Pleomorphomonas sp. T1.2MG-36: one gene and its partner. The protein of the gene in region 1 interacts with the protein of each later gene in a pairwise test. Links are inferred from orthologs where the notes say so. Each region holds a gene or a part of one and is shown on either strand. Other genes may lie near its edges.

What was found.
Region 2: the proteins of QQZ18_RS17200 (region 1) and def interact in binary tests that used the Escherichia coli proteins (3 or more experiments, as listed by UniProt). The link is inferred for Pleomorphomonas sp. T1.2MG-36 from one-to-one orthologs.

What each region holds. Positions count from the first base shown.
Region 1 is NZ_CATNLY010000034.1:299,346-309,747, forward strand. The notes cover bases 1,243-4,104. They hold QQZ18_RS17200 (aspartate-semialdehyde dehydrogenase), read left to right. Parts: upstream 1,243-2,088; coding sequence 2,089-3,120; downstream 3,121-4,104. Other genes in these bases: QQZ18_RS17195 (methyl-accepting chemotaxis protein), read right to left, coding at 1,243-1,545; QQZ18_RS17205 (GNAT family N-acetyltransferase), read right to left, coding at 3,177-3,713; QQZ18_RS17210 (Bax inhibitor-1/YccA family protein), read right to left, coding at 3,848-4,104. Outside these bases: aconitate hydratase AcnA, read left to right, coding at 1-154; more of QQZ18_RS17195, read right to left, coding at 265-1,242; more of QQZ18_RS17210, read right to left, coding at 4,105-4,597; QQZ18_RS17215 (ABC transporter permease), read right to left, coding at 4,732-7,302; QQZ18_RS17220 (ABC transporter ATP-binding protein), read right to left, coding at 7,299-7,994; QQZ18_RS17225 (arylesterase), read left to right, coding at 8,113-8,742; QQZ18_RS17230 (DinB family protein), read left to right, coding at 8,879-9,412; QQZ18_RS17235 (aldo/keto reductase), read left to right, coding at 9,432-10,402.
Region 2 is NZ_CATNLY010000023.1:595,186-605,683, forward strand. The notes cover bases 2,776-5,733. They hold def (peptide deformylase), read left to right. Parts: upstream 2,776-3,974; coding sequence 3,975-4,493; downstream 4,494-5,733. Other genes in these bases: QQZ18_RS14270 (2-hydroxyacid dehydrogenase), read right to left, coding at 2,851-3,855; fmt (methionyl-tRNA formyltransferase), read left to right, coding at 4,865-5,733. Also shown: QQZ18_RS14255 (ABC transporter permease), read right to left, coding at 1-494; QQZ18_RS14260 (ABC transporter permease), read right to left, coding at 491-1,372; QQZ18_RS14265 (ABC transporter substrate-binding protein), read right to left, coding at 1,477-2,580; more of fmt, read left to right, coding at 5,734-5,797; tRNA pseudouridine(38-40) synthase TruA, read left to right, coding at 5,803-6,540; QQZ18_RS14290 (glucan biosynthesis protein), read right to left, coding at 6,595-8,169; SF1B family DNA helicase RecD2, read left to right, coding at 8,300-10,483. UniProt on the Escherichia coli protein: Removes the formyl group from the N-terminal Met of newly synthesized proteins. Requires at least a dipeptide for an efficient rate of reaction. N-terminal L-methionine is a prerequisite for activity but the enzyme has broad specificity at other positions.

The DNA of each region.
Region 1 (10,402 bases):
CAAGCCGCGCCAGACTCTGACGGCGAAGATCGTCCGGGCCGACGGCGCGGAAATCGACGTGCCGCTGCTCTGCCGCATCGATACGCTTGATGAGCTGGACTACTACCGCAACGGCGGCATCCTGCAATACGTGCTGCGACAGCTCGCCGCCTGACGAGGAAAGTGCGGCCGGCTTCGCCAGGCAGACCGCACTTATCGCAAGCCAACAGAAAAGGCCCGTCTTTCAAGATGGGCCTTTTTCCATTCCGATACTGTGCCGTTTGCCTAAGCCCGCTTCACGCCCTGCAGGAAGCGGTCGACGGTAGAGCGCAGGCCACCCGCCTCGCCGGACAGCGCCTTGGCCGACGTCAGCACCGCTTCGGCCGCCTTGCGCGTCTCCACCGACGCATGGGCGACGCCGCCGGTGTTGATCGAAACCTTCTGGCTTGCCACCGAGGCCTGCTGGATGTTGCTGGCAATGGCCGCTGTGGCGCGTGACTGCTGTTCCACCGCCGCGGCGATGGCGCCGGCGATCTCGTTGATCTCGCCGATGCGCGTGGCGATACCACCGATTGCCCCCACGGCCTGCGTGGTCGCGGCCTGGACGGCGCCGATCTGTGCGCCGATCTCGTCGGTGGCACGCGTCGTCTGGTTGGCGAGCGCCTTCACTTCCTGAGCGACGACCGCGAAACCGCGCCCGGCTTCGCCGGCCCTCGCCGCCTCGATTGTGGCGTTGAGGGCGAGAAGGTTGGTCTGGCTGGCGATGCCGTTGATGAGGCTGATCACCTCGCCGATCTTGGCCGAGCTTTCGGCAAGCCCCTTGACGATGTCGTTGGTGTGGCGCGCCTCCTCGTTGGCGGCGCTGGAGATGCTGCTCGACTGATGGACCTGGCGGCCGATCTCGGCGATCGACGCGGACAGCTCTCCCGCCGATTCCGCGACGATGCCGACGGCGGCCGACACCTGCTCGGACGCAGCGGTCAGTTCGGTAAGCTGGCGGTTGGTCAGGTCGGCCGAGCCGGACATCGCCTGGGACGACGATTCGAGCTGGTCGGCAACATGCCCCACCGTGCCCAGCGCCGAGGAGACGTTGCGATCGAACTCGGAGGTGAGCTCTTGAAGAACCGAGGCCTTGGCGCTTCGCGCTTCCTCCTCCCGCCGCGCCTCCCGCTCGCGCAGGGCGTCCGAGAGATCGGCGAGATTGGTGAGAACCACCGGCCGCCCCTCGACCTTTGACAGGATCAGGGTGACGAGAACGGGAAAGTCGCTGCCATCGGCTCGCCGATGCATCCACTCGAAGCGCTTGTGACCCGTGGCCATGGCCTCCCGGATCATCGCCTCGGACTTGGTGCCTGATGGCTGACCATCGGGCTGGGTGGGAGGCGAAAGCGCCGCCGGCGTACTGGCGGTCAAGGCGGCTTTCGAAGACGAGCCGAACATTTTCACCGCTGCGGCATTGCACTCGATGAACTTGCCGTCGGCGATGACCAGAACGGCATCGGGTGTACTATCGAAGAAATTGATCTTGATCTTCTCGGAGGAAGACTTGCGTCCGAACAGCGACATGCTCGCCTCGCCTTGAAATCACGGCTCCCACAGACGGGAATTGTCGCAAGGTCTACAACCAAGCGGTAAAAGATTGATTGTTTTGCGGAGACCCATGCATCTATTCCGAGTAAGGAATAACACGCACACACCGGAGATCGGCTCGCCGAGGCGGAAACATGATCCTTCGCCAGCCAAATGCGCGGGGGGAGCGGGCACCAAGGCGCCCACCCCGATTCGTCTTGACCAGCCCTGCCCTTTCAGCCATAAAGCCCAGCATTCGAGAGAGGAATGGTCCATGTCGTTCGCGAGTGGTTCCCGTCAGGCTGTCTTCGCGCTGGGTTTCGCCCCGGCCGGACGTGCCATGACGAAAACGGCGACGACGAAAACGACCACGACGTGATCGACGCTTCCTCGCCCCGTACCGTCCTCCTCGGGGTCAGAGGAGGCGGTTGGTGGCCTCCTCGAACGTCTCCCTGACAGACTGAAGAGCGACCGGCCGCCAAGCAAGGCGGGGGACGACTGTTACGGCGCAACGCCACACTTTCAGAAGGTCAGTCCAACATGGGTTACAAGGTCGCTGTGGTCGGTGCCACCGGAAACGTGGGCCGCGAAATGCTTTCGATCCTCTCCGAGCGCGGCTTCCCCGCCGATGAGGTGATTGCCGTCGCCTCGCGCCGGAGCCAGGGCACCGAGGTATCGTTCGGCGACAAGACGCTGAAGGTGCAGGCGCTGGAGCACGTCGACTTCTCTGACATCGACATCTGCGTCATGTCGGCCGGCGGCTCGATCTCCAAGGAGTGGTCGCCGAAGATCGGTGCGCAGAAGTGCGTCGTGATCGATAACTCCTCGGCCTGGCGTTATGACGAGGATGTGCCGCTGGTCGTTCCCGAGGTGAACGCCGATGCCGTCGCCGGCTTCACCAAGAAATACATCATCGCCAATCCCAACTGCTCCACCGCCCAGCTCGTCGTGGCGCTGAAGCCGCTGCACGACAAGGCCCACATCAAGCGCGTGGTCGTGTCGACCTACCAGTCGGTGTCCGGCGCCGGCAAGGACGCGATGGACGAACTGTTCACCCAGACCCGCGCCATCTTCGTCTCCGACCCGGTCGAAGCCAAGAAGTTCCCCAAGCGCATCGCCTTCAACCTCATTCCGCACATCGACGTCTTCATGGAAGACGGCTTCACCAAGGAAGAGTGGAAGATGACGGCGGAGACCAAGAAGATCCTCGATCCGAAGATCAAGCTGACCGCCACCTGCGTGCGCGTTCCGGTGTTCGTCTCCCATTCGGAAGTGGTCAACATCGAGTTCGACAACCCGATCACCGCCGACGAGGCCCGCTCGATCCTGCGCGAGGCGCCCGGCTGCCTCGTCATCGACAAGCACGAGCCCGGCGGCTACATCACCCCGTATGAGGCGGCCGGCGAAGACGCCACCTACATCTCCCGCATCCGCGAGGACATCACGGTGGAGAACGGCCTGACCATGTGGGTGGTTTCCGACAACCTCCGCAAGGGTGCCGCGCTCAACGCCGTCCAGATCGCCGAAGTGCTGATCAACCGCGGCCTCTTGAAGCCCAAGAAGGCCGCCTGAGCAAACCGCATGCTTTCGGCCGCCGCGACCCGTTCGCGGCGGCTTTTTTGTTGCGATCAGCTTCGCGAGAGCTCGCCGGGCGCCGAAGTCTCGCCGTCACCGAGCGCTCTCTGCATCAGGACCTGGTCGAGCCAGCGGTCGAACTTGTAGCCGAGGGCTGGCGCGACGCCGACCAGCGTGAAGCCCAAGGCGGCGTGCAGCTTGCGCGAGCCGACATTGCCGCTGTCGCCGATCACCGCCACCATCTGCCGGAAACCGCGCCGGGCACAATCATCGATCAGGGCCTGAAGAAGGCGCTTGCCGATACCCTGCCCTTGCCGGGCCGGATCGATATAGATCGAGTTCTCGACCGTGTAACGGTAGGCAAGACGCGGCCGATAGGCGCTGACATAGGCATAGCCGGCAAGACCGCCGCCCATCTCGGCGATCAGGTAGGGATAGCCACCGCCGGTGATGGTCTCGAAGCGCTTCAGCATCTCCGCCTCGGTCGGCGGTTCGAGTTCCCATGAAGCGGTGCCGGTTCGAACGGCGTCCTGATAGATGGCGGCAATCGCCGGGATGTCACTGGCGCGGGCGGGACGAATGGTCAGCATGGGTCGGATCCGGAGGGATAGTGGCGCGGCAGTGCGCCCGCGCCCTAGATCGCATGCCCATCGCCCGGCCTCAAACGAAAACAGCGCCGGGGATGAACCCGGCGCCGCGTTTCCGATGGGACGTCCTGTTGTCGTCAGCGACGGTCGCCGATCAGGCGAAGCAGCATGATGAACAGGTTGATGAAGTCCATGTAGAGGTTGAGGGCGCCCATGATGGCCTTGCGGCCGCTGGTCGTCCTATCGTCGCCCTCGAAGTACATTTCCTTGATGGTCTGCGTGTCGTAAGCGGTCAGGCCGGCGAAGATGCCGACGCCGAGCACCGAGATGGCGAACTCCATCGCGGACGACTGCATGAAGATGTTGACCAGCGAGGCGATGATCAGGCCGAACAGCCCCATGATCAGGAACGAGCCCATGGCGCTGAGATTGCGCTTGGTCGTGTAACCATAGAGGCTGAGGGCGGCGAAGGCGGCCGCGGAGATGAAGAACACCTGCGTGATCGACTGCTGGGTGTAGACCAGGAAGATCGAGGACAGCGACAGGCCCATCAGCGCCGCGAAGGCCCAGAACAGGCCCTGCGCCACCGGCATCGACAGCTTCTGGATGCCGAAGGAGAAGACGAGCACCAGGCCGATCGGGGCCAGCATCACCAGCCACTGCAACGGGCTCGTGTACAGCGCCGCGCCGAAGGAGGTGAGGGTGATCGGATCCCAGCTCGCCACGGAGGCATTGGCGGCAAGCGCCGCAACGCCGCCGGTCACGGCGAGGCCGATGGCCATATAGTTGTAGACCGACAGCATGTAGCTGCGGAGACCCTGATCGATCTCCGCGGAATAGGCCCGGGAACCGTAGCCCGAGGGGATGTTGCGTTCAGGGAATGCCATTGGGGCGTCGATCCTTCTCTGGAAATGCGGATTCGCGGGGGAAGCGAGCCTCCCCTGCTCGAAAAGACAATATGGGCGTACCCCGATGAAAGCTCAAGGGCACGCACGGCGAGTCCGTCAAACATGACGAAGATTTAAAGATTCCGCAGAACGGGCGCCGCCTTGGCCGAAAGTGCCCTGAATGTTCCCAGAAGACCGAGGCCTATGGTCAGGAAAAGCGCCACGGCCACGGCACCGATGGCAACCCATGGATCGAGGTCGACCGGCACGTCCATGATGCCGCGAAGAACGCCCCAGGCAGCCACCGTGCCGGCAACCAAGGCGAAGACGGCGGTGAGGAAGCCGAGCGCCGCGTATTCCAGCGCGAAGGCGAGAAGGACGCGCGCGCGCGTCGCGCCGAAGGTCTTGAGCAACACGGCGTCGTAGACGCGCTGGCGGTGACCGGAGGCGAGCGCCCCGGCCAGGACCAGCACCGAGGCGGCGAGCGCGATGGAGGCGGCGGCACGGATGGCCAGCGTCAGCGAACCGACCAGATCGTTGACCGTGGCGAGCACGTCCTTGACGCGAACCATGGTGGCCGTCGGGAAGGCGGCGACCACCGCCCGGATCAACCGCCCCTCGTTGCCACGGTCGATGGCCGCGTCGCCGCTCGGCGGCAGAGCCGCCGTCGATAGCACCGAGTACGGTGCGCCGGCGAAAGTGTTGGGCGAGAACACCATCACGAAGTTGATGGAAAGCGACTGCCATTCGACCTTGCGCGTGCTGGCCACCTTGGCGGTGATCTCGCGGCCGAGCACGTTGACGGTCACAGTGTCGCCAATCGACAGACCGAACTCGCGCGCCAACGTGTCCTCGAAGGAGACAAGCGGCTCGCCCTTGTAATCGCGAGGCCACCAGGCGCCGGACGCGAGCGTCGAGTTGGCCGGCGGCTCGGCCGACAATGTGATGCCGCGATCTCCGGACAGCGCCCAGCGCGCGCTTTCGGGCGCATCGATCTTGTCGACCGGCGTTCCCTTCAGCGCGGTGATGCGTCCGCGCAGCATCGGCACAGTCTCGAGCGTGGTGCCCGGCACCGTGGTCTCGATCAGGCGCGAGAAGGCGTCGAGATCGTTCGAACGGATGTCGAGCGCGAAGAAGGTGGGCGCCTTCTCCGGCAACGTGGACGTGAGCTGCCGCCTGAGCCCGGTGTCGATCAAGGCGAGCGTCACCATCAGCGTCAGCCCGAGGCCGAGTGACAGCACCACCGACAGCGTCAGGCCGCCGCGCCTGTGGATGTTGCGCAGCGCCAGTCGGAACTCCGCCGAACCTACCGCCGGCAACCGGCCGGCAAGGCGACGGATCAGGCCGGCCACGCCGGTGAGCACGATGAAGATCGCCGCCATCGACAGGACGAAGATCACCGCCACGAAGCGATCGGCCGCAGAGACGATGGCAAGCGCGGCGAGAAGCAGGACTGCGACCGTGGTCGCCAGAACATAGACGCGGCGCGGCAGCCGCCGCTCCGGCGCCACCTTTTCGCGAAACAGCGCGCTGACCGGCACGTCGTGCGCCCGGCCGAGCGACCAGATGGCGAAGGCGAAGGCGGTTAGAAAACCATAGGCGGCGGCAAGCAGCAGCTCGCCGGGATAGACGCCAATCTCGATCGGCAGTTCCAGCGCCGCGGCGATCAGCCCACCGGCGAAGAAGGGGGGCACGAGCCCCAGGGCCAGCCCCAGCACCACGCCGATGCCGGCGATGACGCCGATCTCGATCAGGTAGATGGCGACCACGAAGCCGCCCGGCGCACCCACAGCCTTCAGCGTGGCGATGGTATCGCGCTTGCGCTCGATGAACGCCTTCACCGCATTGGTGACGCCGACGCCACCGACGATCAGCGCGGTCAGCCCGACCAGCGTCAGGAACTGCGAGAAGCGGTCGACGTTGCGCTCAAGACCAGGCGCCGCGTCGAGCCGGGAGGAAACGGTCCGGCCGCTGTCGGACTGGGCCGCCTTGATCTCGGCCGCGACAGCGGCGACGGCATCGTCCGTCGTCCCATCGGGCAGTGCGAGGCGAACGGTGTTGGCAACGAGGCTGCCCGGCTGGACGATGTCGGTCGCCACGAGCGCCTCCCGGCTCATCATCACGCGTGGCCCATAGGCGACACCGGTGCCAACCTGATCCGGTTCCTTTTCGATCAGCCCCCGCACCTCGGCGGTCGCGCGACCGATGGCGATGCGGTCGCCGACCTTCACGTCGAGACGGTCGGCAAGGATCGGCTCGATGACGACGCCAATCGATCCGTCCGCCGCTGGCGCCAGGGCGTCGGCAAGCCGGCCGCCGCCCTCAAGGCGGAATTCTCCCGCGAGCGGATAGGCGCCGTCGACCGCCTTGATGCGGGCAAGCGCTTGCGCCTCACCGTCGATCCGCCGCGCCATCGAGTTGACCAGCGTCACCGTCGACAGCCGCCCGCGAGCACCAAGCGTCGAGACGACCGCCTCGGGCGGAACCTCGCCGCCAAAGCGGACGGCGATGTCGCCACCGAGAATTTCCCGCCCCTGCAGGGAGATGCCTTCGATGATCGCCCGGCTGGTCGAGCCGACGGCCGCGATGGCGGCGACACCGAGCGCGATGGCCGCGATGAAGATACGAAAGCCCGACAGACCGCCGCGCGCTTCACGGGTGGCGAGGCGAACGGCAACCCTCCAGCCCGGCGAGCGGCCGCTCACGGCGTCACCCCCGCCCTGATGTCCTCGACGATTTCGCCCGAGCGCATGACGATGCGACGGTCGCAGGCGTCGGCGAGCGCACGATCGTGCGTGACCAGCACCAGCGTCGCGCCTCGTCGGGCTCGTGCCTCGAACATCAAGCGAATGATGTCGCGGCCGGTATCGGCGTCGAGATTGCCGGTCGGTTCGTCGGCGATCAGGATCGACGGCTCGGGTGCCAGAGCCCGGGCGATGGCCACGCGCTGCTGCTCGCCGCCGGACAGTTCCGCCGGGTGATGGTCGAGCCTGTGTCCGAGGCCGACCGCTTCGAGTTCGACCCGCGCCCGCTCGAAGGCGTCGCGCCGGCCGCTCAGTTCCAGCGGCACCGCCACGTTCTCCAGCGCCGTCATGGTCGGCATCAGATGGAAAGACTGGAAGACGATGCCAACGGAACGCCCCCGGAACCGGGCGAGAGCGTCCTCGTTCATGCGATCGAGCCGCTCGTTGCCCACCGATACGGTGCCGCCATCCACGCGTTCGAGACCGGCAAGAACCATCAGCAGCGTCGACTTGCCCGAACCGGATGGGCCGACGATGCCGACGCTGGTGCCTGCGTCGACGGAAAACGACAGACCCTTCAGGATGTGAACGCGGGCAGCACCGCTGCCAAGACTGAGATCGACCTGGGAGAGAGCAATGGCAGGATCTGGCAAGGGCGAGCTTTCGGTTCCGGCGGTTCAGACAGTCGTGAAATCGGCAGGGCTTGCCGAAGAAAGCCCGAGCCTGTCATATGGTCGGCCCAGAAACCATTGCAAGCCGGGTCAAAAGGCCGTGAGACATCGCATATTCGTGTTCGTTCTCGCCCTCTTCGCCGGTCTTGCCGGCGCGGAGGCCAAACCCATGCGTATCGTCGCGCTCGGCGACAGTCTGACCGCCGGCTATGGCGTTCTCGCCCAGGACGCGTTCCCCGACCGGCTGGAAGCGGCGCTCGTCAAGCGCGGCCATGACGTCGAGATCGTCAACGCCGGCGTCTCCGGAGATACGGTGGCCGATGGCCTTGCCCGTCTTGACTGGGCGCTGGCCGACGGCGCCGACGGCATCATCGTCGAACTCGGCGCCAACGACATGTTGCGCGGCCAGGATCCGGCGCTCGTCCGCGAAAGCCTCGACGAACTGCTGTCCCGCCTCGCCGAAACCGGAGCCCCGGTGCTTCTCGCCGGCATGCGGGCGGCGCCCAACCTCGGCGCGGATTACGGCGCCCGGTACGATCCGATCTTTCCCGACCTCGCCAAGAAGCACGACACCCTGCTCTATCCCTTCTTCCTCGACGGGGTCGCCGGTGACGCCAGCCTCAATCAGGCCGACCACATGCACCCGAACGCCGCGGGCGTCGAAATCATCGTCGAGCGCATCCTGCCGTCCGTCGAAGCGTTGATCGAACGGATCAAAAGCAAAAGCTAGCGTAGCGGAATCGAGGACTGGGACCGGATCGGCAAGGCTCGGTCCCGTCCTGCGGTTTCTCGTATCGCTGGAGAAGCACTAGCCACGGAGGTCGCGCAAAGGCATCCTGGCAAGACCGCGGTTGGGGAGAACCATCGTGAGCAGCCTCGATCATTTCCGCCTGATGGCGCCTTACAATGCCTGGATGAACACCAAGGTCTACTCCGCCGCCGAGCGGCTGACGGCGAGCGAACTGTCCCGCGACCGCGGCGCCTTCTTCGGCTCCATCCTGGGCACGCTCAACCACCTCGTTGCCGCCGATCTCATCTGGTTCGGCCGGCTGGCCGCCCATCCTCCCTTTTCCGGGCGCATCGATCTGACCGGCCTGCCGCGTCCGACCAGTGTCAGCTTCGTCGTATCGGACGATCTTTCCCATCTTCGGCCGACCCGCGAGCGGATCGACCGCATGATCGTCGGGTTCGTGGACGGGCTGACGGATGCCGATCTCGCCGGGGCATTCGCCTACAGCCGGACGGATGGAACGCAACGGCGCAAGCTGCTGTCGTCGGTGCTGTCGCACATCTTCAATCACCAAACCCACCATCGCGGCCAGGTCACCACGCTGCTTACCCAGGCCGGCGTCGACGTCGGCGTTACCGACCTCCTGGCTCTCCTGCCCGACATAGACTGATCCCGGAAAAGGCAATCTCATGCAGAAACGTCGTCTCGGCCGCTCCGATCTCTTCGTCACGCCCGTTTGCCTGGGCACGATGACCTACGGCGAACAGACCGAGAAAGGTGAAGCTTTCGCCATAATGGACCGCGCCGTCGACTTCGGGATCAACTTCCTCGACGCCGCCGAAATGTACCCGGTGCCGCCCAAACGCGAGACGCAGGGCGCGACCGAGACGATCATCGGCGAATGGCTGGCCGCGCGTGGCCGACGCAACGATCTGGTTCTCGCCACCAAGGTCTGCGGGCGCAGCGCCAATGACTGGTTTCGCGATGATGGTTCGCCGACACGGCTGACCCGCGCCCAGATTTTCGAAGCGGTCGAGAAATCGCTACGCCGGCTCGGGACCGACCATGTCGACCTCTACCAGATCCACTGGCCCGACCGCGCCGTTTCCGACTGGGGCACCGTTCCCTCGCGCTTCAAGCCCTTCGCTCCAGCCGCCGACGAAACGGCCATCGAGGAGACCGCGGCCGCTTTCGCCGAGCTGATCGCCGCAGGCAAGATCCGGCACTTCGGTCTCTCCAACGAAAGCCCATACGGCCTGATGCGCTTCATCGCCGCCGCCGAGAAGGGCATCGGCCCGCGTCCCCTGTCGGTGCAGAACGCCTATAGCCTCGTCAACCGCACATGGGAGGGCGGGCTTGCGGAAATCGCACTGCGGGAGGAGGTCGGCCTCTTGCCCTATTCGCCGCTGGCACAGGGCTATCTCACCGGCAAGTACCGCAACGGCGCGCTGCCGGAAAACAGCCGCAAGGCGCTGTTCAACCGCCTGCAACGCTATGAAAAGCCACATGCCGACGCGGCGCTCGCCGCCTATGTCGATCTGGCCCGCCGCTTCGGAGCGGATCCGGTGACCTTTGCCGTCGCCTTCGCCTTGAACCAGCCAACGGTTGCCTCGGTGATCATCGGGCCGAGCGCCGAGGACCAGTTGGAGAGCAACCTCGC
Region 2 (10,498 bases), on another replicon or contig:
GCTTCGGTCAGCGTTCTGACGTCGATGGACCGGAGGCCCGTCTCGATGGAGCGGTACATGTAGGGCAGCGCCAGCGTCACGTAGCCGCAGGTCAGGAGAAAGTTGGTGCCGAGCGAGGAGTTGGTGAGCGGCAGGACGCTCGACGAGTTGTAGAGGCGCAGATAGCCGAAGACGATGACGATGGCCGGCACCACCAGCGGCAGCAGCGTCACGAACTCGACGAACGGCCTGAGCTTCCTGAGCCGCAGCTCGACGAAATAGGCCATCGGCACGATGATGGCCATGCCGAAGACAATGGTGACCACGGCAAGGCCGACCGAGAAGGTGAAGGACGACTGGAACTGCGGGTCGGCCAGCACCACCCTGTAGGCCTCGAAGCTGTAGACGCCCCTGAGCTTCCTCAACGAAAACTCGAAGGTGGCCGCGAGCGGGACCAGGAAATACAGCGTGCCGATCAGGATGGCGAGCCAGTGGCCGAGGCGGTCGCTCTTCATTTGAGCCACCTTTCACTGCGCACGCGCAGCAGGATGTAGCAGAGATTGGAAAGACCGGTGATGACGATCATGCCGAAGGCGATGGCATAGCCGAGGTTCTGGTCATGCAGCACGTCGCCGCGGATCTGCGCGTAGAGCAGGATGGTGACGATGTTGAGCGACGAGCCGGTCAGCGCATAGGCGGTGGCTATGGCGCCGAAGGCGTTGGCGAACAGAAGCAGCGTCGCACCGAGAAAGCTCGGCAGCAGAACCGGCCCGGCGATATGACGCCAATACTGCCAGTTGGACGCGCCGAGGATGGTGGCCGCCTCGCGCCATTCCTTCCGCAGCCCCTCGATGGCCGGGGTGACGATCAGCACCATCAGCGGGATCTGGAAATAGAGGTAGGTGAGCGTCAGCCCCCAGAAGGACAGGAGGTTGAAGCCCTGGGCGTAGATGTTGAGACCGAACACCGACGACAGGAACAACGTGACCAGACCCTGCCGGCCGAGCGTCGCCAGAAAGGCGAAGGCCAGCGGTACGCCGGCGAACTGCGATGCGACGCCGGAGAAGGTCATGATGGTTGGGCGGATCCAGCGCGGCAGGCCACCCGACACCGCCGCATAGGCGATGAAGGCACCGATCGCCGCGCCGATCACCGCCGAGGCGACCGACACCTTGATGGAGATCCAGTAGGACGACAGGATGGTCGGCGTCCACAGCTTGCCCAAGTTGGCGAAGGTGAAACTGCCTTCATTGTCCTGAAACGCGCCGACCACGAGAAACAGGGTCGGCAGGACCAGGAACAGCACGGCGAAGACCATGAAAGGCGTTACGCCGACGACGGCCCATGGAACGCGTGGGCGGGGGGAACTGGCAGACGAAGCACTGAAAGCCATGCTTTTTGCTATCCGGATCGGCGATCGCGGAAAACCGCCCTCCGACCATGGCCGGAGGGCGGTACCGGGAAGGGAGGCGGGCGGCCATGTGGCCGCTCCGGGCCTTACTTGACGTCGGCGCCGACGACGCTGTCCCAATTCTTGGTGATGGTTTCCTTATAGGCCGCCTGCTCGTCGAGCGTCGGGAAGATGGCGTTGGCATAGGCCTCGGCCGGCGGCAGCTTGTCGAGCAGCTCCTGCGGCACCTTGCCGTTCTTGGCGAGGTCGTTGAAGCGGATCGGATGGCAATAGCCCTTCAGCCAGCCGAGCTGACCTTCATCCGAGTAGAGATACTCCATCCACAGCTTGGCGGCATTCGGATGCGGCGCATAGGCCGAGATCGCCTGAACGTAGACACCGGCCAGCACGCCGGTCTTCGGCACAACGACGTCGATCGGCGGGTTGCCGGCGAGCGTGTCGCGCCAGGACAGAAGGTTGTAGTCCCAGGCGGCGACGATCGGCGTCGTGCCCTGCGCGAGGGAGGCCGACTTGCCGATCACCGGCACGAAGTTGCCCTTGGCGACGACATCCTTGAAGAGACCGAGGCCGGCCTCGCCAGCCTTGGCGACATCGCCACCGGCGGCCGACAGGCCTGCCGCGAAGACGGCCGAGATGGCCTGCGAGGAAGCGCGCGGATCGCCGGCCAGAGCCACGGCGTTGGCGAACTCCGGCTTCAGGAGGTCGGCCCAATCGGCCGGGCTGTCCTTGATGAGGTCCTTGTTGATGCCGAAGGACATCACGCCGTAGTAGTCGCCGTACCAGTAGCCCTCGGCGTCCTTGGCGCTGTCGGGGATGCTGTCCCAGGTCGCCACCTTGTAGGGCTGCAGAAGTCCCTCGGCCTTGGCGGACGGACCGAAGCTGAGACCGACGTCGATCACGTCAGGCGCCTGATCGCCGGTGTTGCCCTTGTTGGCCTTGATCGCCTCGATCTCGTCGCCGGAGCCGGCGTCGGGATTGAGCTCGTTGACCTCGAGACCATACTTGGCCTTGAAGCCCTCGATAACGGCACCGTAGCCGCACCAGTCGTGCGGCAGGGCGATGGTGGTCAGCTTGCCTTCGGCCTTCGCGGCAGCGACGAGTTCATCCAGCGACGCCGCGAACACGGGCGTGGAAACGCACAGAACGGCCTGCGCGGCGATGGTCGACGCGAGAAACAGTTTGAAAGACATGATGGTTCCCCTGTTGGCCGGACACTCCGGCACCCGGATTTCCCACTCTTCGGCAACGCCCCATACCCGCCTCCGCAAGGAAGCGGGCGAGGTTTGCGCGTTCTAGAAGGCGCTCCGATCCGGGATGCCGCGAGCGGTCTCAGAAAGGTTCGCCGTCTCCGCGTTCTTCGTTACCTGAGTTATATGACAGTTTGTTGTGCGTGCCGTCAATTCGCCCAGTCCATTCGGGACGTTGCGTTTTTCGCCGCCTAAGGGCTTTCGCCTTTGCGCTCAGTAGCCTTTGTCGCGATCGACAAGATGACGGAGGGGCCGCCCCGCCTCGTAAGCGGCGATCTCGCCGATTACATAGCGGCTGAGCGCCACCGGATCGCTCTCGGCGGCGACATGAGGCGTCATGAAAAGATTGGGCGCCTGCCAGAGCGGACTCTCGGCCGGCAATGGTTCGGTGGCGAAGACATCGAGGCTTGCGCCTTTCACGCGGCCGTCCAGCAGCGCTTCGACCAGGTCGGCCTCGACCAGTGACCGGCCGCGGCCGGCATTCAGAATGACCGGACCGCCGAGAGGGCCATCCTTGGCCAGCGCATCGATGACGGCGCCGTCGATCAGGTTCTCGGTCTCCGCCGTCAGCGGCAACAAGGACACGAGAATGTCCGTGCGAGCGAGGAAGGGCGCAAGTCCTTCCTCGCCATGGAAGCAATCGACACCTTCCATGCGCTTCTCGGTTCGGCTCCAGGCGGCGACCTGAAAGCCGAGCGCCAGGAGCGCCCGTGCGGCGTCCCGCCCGAGCTCGCCCAGCCCCATGATGCCGACGCGAACGGCACTGGCCGCCCACTGGCGGAGCGGCTTCCAACCGCCGGCCGCCTGTGCCGCCGCGTAATGGGCATGACGGCGGTGATGCAGGAGCACGTTGAGCACGACCCATTCGGTCATCCGCCCGGTCAGATCGGGGTCGACGATGCGAACGACCGGAAGGTTGGGGAGATCCGGATCGGTGGTGAGATGGTCGACGCCGGCCCCCAGCGAGAAGATCGCCTCGAGCTTGGGGAATGTTTTGAGATAGCCGGGCTCCGGCTTCCAGACGAGAGCGTAACGGACGCTGGCTGGGTTGAAATCGTCGCCCGGCAGCACCACCGCGCGATCGGGCGCAGCCTCCCGCAGGGCTTGGATCCAATGATCGGGCTTCCAGCCCCGAACGGCGACGAGAATGGTCATGGCGATTCCCGGATGGAGAAGATGCTCCACCTTGCCCGGCTTGAGAGCGGAAACGCAAGCCATGCCCATCCGCCGCCGACTGCATTGGCTTGCGCCGTTTCGCGTGAACGGCCCACAGTTCCCAGGACATGCCCGGATGGTCGCTATTGACGGCAATAGCTGCCATGCGTATCTGACTTTTCATGTCAACACGCCCCCTCGTTATCCTTCCCGCCCCGCAGCTTCGACTGACTTCGGCGCCCATCGCCCGCGTCGACGATGGCGTTCGCAAGCTTGCCGAAGACATGCTCGAAACCATGTACGCGGCGCCCGGCATCGGCCTTGCCGCCGTGCAGGTGGGCGAGATGAACCGCCTCATCACCATCGACGTCTCGCACGACGAGGACGCCAAGGAGCCGCGCGTCTTCATCAATCCGGAAATTCTCTGGAAATCCGAGGAGTTGTCGGTCTACGAGGAAGGTTGCCTGTCGATCCCCGACTACTATGAGGAAGTCGAGCGACCGGCCAAGATTCGCGTCCGTTACACCAACCTCGCCGGAGAGCCGGAGGAGGTGGAAGCTGACGGGCTGCTTGCCACCTGTCTGCAGCACGAGATCGACCATCTCGACGGCGTCTTGTTCATCGACCACATCTCCAAGCTGAAGCGCGACCGCGTCACCAAGAAGTTCGCCAAGGCGGCCAAGGAAAAGACGAGGATCTAGTTTTCCTGCGTCTTAAGGCCGCTTTCGGCTTTCTTCGCCTCAATCGCCGGCGGGCCTCCGGCCCTTGGCTTTCGCGCTCCGTGCGGGCGCCGCTTGGCGCCGGAAGCCGCTTTCGGCTTTGTTCGCCTCAATCGTTGGCGGCCTCCGGCCCTTGGCTTTCGCGCTCCGCGCGGGCGCCGCTTGGCGCCGGAACCCGCTTTCGGCTTTGTTCGCCTCAATCGCCGGCGGGCCTCCCGCCCTTGGCTTTCGCGCTCCGCGCGGGCGCCGCTTGGCGCCGGAAGCCGCTTTCGCGGCTTCACGCGGTTCCGATGCTTGACGCCGCCATCCGCATGGTATGAAACGCCGGGCAGAACAACTGCCGCAGGATCGCCATGCCGCTCAAGATCGTCTTCATGGGAACGCCCGATTTCTCGGTGCCGGTGCTCGACGCCGTCGTCGGGGCGGGACATGAGGTCATCGCCGCCTATACGCGTGCGCCGAAGCCGGCCGGACGCGGCATGGACCTTCGTCGCTCGCCGGTCCACGTCCGCGCCGATGCGCTGGGCATTCCGGTTCTGACGCCAAAGACACTGAGGACGGAGGAGGCGCAGGCGACCTTCGCCGCCCATGGCGCCGATGTCGCCGTTGTCGTCGCCTACGGCCTCATCCTGCCGAAGCCCGTGCTCGACGCCCCTCGCCTCCACTGTCTCAACCTGCATGCCTCGCTGCTGCCGCGTTGGCGCGGGGCTGCGCCGATCAACCGTGCCGTCATGGCCGGCGACGCGGAATCCGGCGTCATGGTGATGAAGATGGAGGAAGGGCTCGACACCGGCCCGGTGGCGCTGACCGCCCGCGTCGTCATCGGACCGAACATGACCGCCGGCGAGTTGCACGACGCACTGTCGCCGACGGGCGCCGCCTTGATGGCCGAGGCCCTCGGCAAAATCGAGGATGGATCGATATCCTTCGTTTCCCAAGGCGAGGACGGTGTCACCTACGCCGCGAAGATCACCAACGAGGAGACCCGCGTCGACTGGCACCTGACGGGCACTGTGGTGCATGATCACGTGCGCGGCCTTTCGCCCTTCCCCGGCGCCTGGTTCATGGCTGATCTCGGCAAGGGCGAGGAGCGGGTCAAGCTCCTCCGGGCCGAGCGGGCCGAGGGCTCCGGGTTACCCGGCTCCCTGCTGTCGGTCGAAGGGATGGTCGCCTGCGGCGAAGGCGCGGTGCGCCTCCTCACCGTGCAGCGGGCCGGTTCGAAGGCGATGTCCTTCGCCGACTTCGCACGCGGTGCCCGCCTGGGCACCGGCTTCCAGTTCGGCTGACCGATATGCCCCGTTACCGGATGCTCATCGAATATGACGGCACCGCTTTTTCCGGCTGGCAATCGCAGGCCGAAGGAACCGGCGTACAGGACTACCTGCAACGGGCGATCCAGGGGTTCACCGGCGAGAGGATCGTCCTCAAGGGCGCCGGCCGTACCGATGCCGGCGTTCACGCACTCGGCCAAGTCTGCCACTTCGACATCGGCAAGACGTTGCGCACCGATACCATCCGCGACGCCGGCAACGTTCACCTGAGGCCGCACGCCATCACCATCGTGTCAGCCGAAGAGGTGCCGGAGAGCTTCGACGCTCGTTTTTCGGCGGTGAGGCGTCACTATCGGTATCGTGTCTTCGCACGGCGGGCACCGCCGACGCTGGAGCGTCACCTCGTCTGGCACGTCCACGCGTCACTCGACGTCGAGCGCATGGCGGATGCCGCCAAGGTGCTGCTCGGTCGGCACGACTTCACCACCTTCCGCTCCTCGGACTGCCAGTCGAAGAGCCCGGTCAAGACGCTCGATCAGCTCGATGTGGTCGCGGTGGACGGCGAGATTCACTTCCTGGTCTCGGCGCGCTCATTCCTGCACAATCAGGTGCGGTCGATGGTCGGAGGGCTCCGGAAGGTCGGCGACGGTCGCTGGACGGCGGCCGATCTCAAGGCGTCGCTGGACGCCACCGATCGCAGCGCGTGCGCGCCGGTGGCTCCGCCCGAGGGGCTTTGCCTGATGCAGGTCGACTATTGAGAAAAGGGCGGGAAGTTTCCTCCCCGCCCCATCGAACTCAACCGCCCGCCCGGATCACTTCGGCCAGACGAACGTGGTCGGCAGATGCTGGTAAAGCCAGGTCTCGGTCAGCGTCTTGTCGCCGGCGCGAAGGTAGAGGCGCATGTCCACCGGGTTGGGGCCGTCGCCCTTGAAGTCGAACACGGCCCGCCAACGCGTGGTACCCACCACCGGCAGCGTGTAGACGCCCGAGATGGAGCCGGACGACGCGGAGACCACAGCCTCGACGCCCGACGACTGGTCATAGGTGCTGAGGTCGCCACCGTCGAAATCGATCACATATTTGACGACACCGGCGGGGCGGGTCTGACCGGGCACGCCGCCGAAGCCGAGACGCGTCGAGTAGACGCGGCCGACCGGCGCCGGGTTCGGCTCGTCGACGCCCCAGGTCAGGCGATAGTCGAAGGCGATCTCACTGCCCTTGATGGCCGGCGCCGCCGGCAGCCAGTAGGCAACGATGTTGTCGTGGATCTCGTCGTCGGTGGCAATCTCGACGAGTTGCACCGCGCCGTCGCCCCACTCGCCCTTCGGCTCGACCCATACCGTCGACCGCTTCTCGTAGAAGACGCCGTCGTCCTGATAGTCTTCGAAAGAGCGGTCGCGCTGACAGAGGCCGAAGCCCTTGACGTTCTTGTCGACGAATGTCGACGTCATCACGTTGATCGGGTTGTTGAGCGGCCGCCAGACTCGTTCGCCGGCACCGTTCCAGATCGATAGGCCATCCGAGTCGTGGATCTCCGGCCGCCAGTCGGGCGCCCGCTGACGATTGGTCTCGTCGTACCAGAACATGGAGGTCAGCGCCGCCACGCCGAAGCGGGCGATATCCTCGCGCGGGTAGAAGCGTACGGCCATGTCCATGACGACCGTGCGGTTCTCGTCGCGGCTGACATCCCAGCGAACGGCGCCCGAAACGCGCGGCCCCTCGAGGTCGGCATAGATGGCGAACTGGCCGTCCTTGGAGGCGCCGAAGTAGAAGTTGGTGAAGCGCGGGAACTCCTCGGGCGTCGGCATGGCGACGTCGATGGCCAGCGCGCGGGCGGACAGGCCGTACTGGTCGAGCGCACCCGACGAGCGGAAATAGGCGGCCCCGAGGAAGGCCAGCCAATCGCGCTGGCCGGTATCGTCCATGACGCGGAAGCCGGCGAACCCGATGTCGCCCGGCAGGCTGGCGGCCGGATTGCCCTCGGGAATGTCGAAATAGTCCGGCGAGTAGAGGACTTCCTGCGTCTTGTCGCCATCGACGAGATAGATGCCGACCGGCAGCTTGAAGTAACGGCCGAGGTGGAAGAAGCGAAGCGGCGCCTTGCCGCCGGCCGCCTGGACGGTGTGATCGTCCTTGAACTTGATCTGCCAATGCCTGTCGTAGTCGATGGCTTCCAGCGCCTCGAAGGCGCGCGGCACCTCCGGCACGTAGGCGGCGGCGGCCCGCTCCTTGGCGGCGGTCATCAACTTGCTGAAGGAAAAGGGCTTCGGCTTGCCGAGCCTGGTCGACGCCTCAACGGCGAGAGCCTCGGTTGCGGAAAGGCTCGGGACGAGCCCGAGAGCGGCCAGCATGGCCAGAAGGTCACGGCGGGTAAGCTCGGACGACATGAGAGGGACACACTCCGACGAAGAGTCGGCGCCAGCCATGCCGATCGTTATCGGAGCGCGGCGCGACGGGCGCATACATAGACCGATCAAGGCTCGACGAACAGTAGTGGAACACTGCATAACTGGTAGAATGATTGATGATTCCCGACCATCCGAGCGTTTGTTCGAGCGGCTCACCGGCACGGTCGAGCGCGTTACCTTCCACAACGAGGAAAACGGCTTCTCGGTGTTGAGGATACGCGTGCGCGGCCGAAAGGACCCTGTGGCGGTCGTCGGCCACGTTCCCACCGTGGCCGCAGGTGAAAAGATCGACGCCGAGGGCCAGTGGATGACCGACAAGGTCCACGGCCTGCAGTTCCGCGCCGACCGCATCGAGACGCACGAGCCCACCGGCAAGGATGCGGTGGTGCGCTTTCTTGGGTCGGGCCTCATTTCCGGCATCGGGCCGGCGATGGCCGAGCGCATCGTGCAGGTGTTCGGGGCCAAGGCGCTCGACGTCATCGAAAACGAGCCGATGCGGCTCGTCACCGTGCCAGGCCTCGGCAAGCAGACCGCCGCCCGCATCGCCGAAAGCTACCGGGAGCGCAAGGCGGTCAAGGACGTGATGATCGCCTTCCAGGACAAAGGTATCGCCACGGCGCGCGCCGTGGCCATCTGGAAGGTCCTGGGACCGGAAGCGGTAAAGCTGGTCGAGGAAGACCCCTATCGCCTCGCCCGCGAGGTGCGCGGCATCGGCTTTGCCGGCGCCGACGAGATCGCCGAGAAATTCGGCATCGACCGCGCCGCGCCGGAGCGCATCCGGGCCGGAATCGCCCATGCCATCGAGGGCGCGGCGGACGACGGCCATACGGCCGTGCCGCGCGCCGACGTGCTGGAGCGTGCCGAACGGCTGCTCGGTGTCGATGCCGACGCCGTGTCGGCCGAGGTGGAAGGAGCTATCGCTCAGGGCGATGTCGAGACCTTCGACATCGACGGCACCGCGTTTCTGGCCGTTCGCCGCCTCGCCCGCTTCGAACGCTCCGTCGCCAGCCGCCTCAAGGCTCTCTCCGAAGGGCGCCCACCTTGGGGCAAGATCGACGTCGACACGGCCGTCGAGCGGTTCGAAACGCGAAAGGGCATGCAGCTCAGCCCATCGCAACGCGAAGCGCTGGCGCTGGTCGCCGGTGCGAAGGTCTCGGTGATCACCGGCGGCCCCGGCGTCGGCAAGACAACGCTGCTCGAAGCCCTGCTTGCCACCATCGCCACCTCGAAGCTCACGGTGGCGCTCGCCGCTCCGACCGGCCGCGCCGCCCGCCGCATGGCCGAACAGGCTGGCCGCGAGGCGAAGACCATCCACCGCCTTCTGGAAATCGACCCAACGACCGGCGGCTTCAAGCGCTCGGCGTCCGAACCGCTGGAAGCCGACGTGGTGGTGATCGACGAAACGTCGATGGTCGACGTGCCGCTGATGGCCGCGCTGGTCGAGGCCGTGCCGCTCAACGCGGCGCTGATCCTGATCGGCGACGTCGATCAGTTGCCGTCCGTCGGACCGGGCCAGGTGCTCGCCGACATCATCGGCGCCGGCCTGGTGCCCGTGGCCCGTCTGACCGAGATCTTCCGCCAGGCCGAAGAGAGCCGGATCATCGTCAACGCCCACCGAATCAATCGGGGCGAATGGCCGGAGCCGCCGCCCTCCGGCGAACTTGCCGACTTCTACGTCATCGAGGCGCGCGGGGCCGACGATGCGCTGGCCAAGATCCTGGAGGTGGTCGGCAACCGCATCCCTCGCCGCTTCGGTCTCGATGCCATGCGCGACGTGCAGGTGATCACGCCGATGCAGAAGGGCATCTGCGGCGCCCGCAACCTCAACGACCGTCTTGCCGAACTTCTGAACGGCGCGCCGCTCGACCGCATCGAACGATTCGGCCAAACCTACGCCACCGGCGACAAGGTGATGCAGATCGAGAACGACTACGATCGCGACGTGTTCAACGGCGACCTCGGCATTCTGAAGCGCATCCGCCAGAAAGAAGACGAAGTCGTCGTCTCCTTCGACGGGCGCGACGTGAAATACGGCCTCGAGGACCTTGAGGCGCTGACTCGCGCCTATGCCATCACCATTCACAAAAGCCAGGGCTCGGAATACCCGGCGGTGGTGATCCCGCTCCTGCGCGACCACGCGATCATGCTGGCCCGCAATCTCCTCTACACGGCGGCGACGCGCGGCCGGCAACTGGTCGTGCTGGTGGCTGAACCGCGAGCGCTGGAGATGGCGCTCTCGGGGGACAGGATCCGCCGGCGGTTTACCCGTCTGAAGTCCATGCTGACCGGCTGACCCAGCTCCAAGACG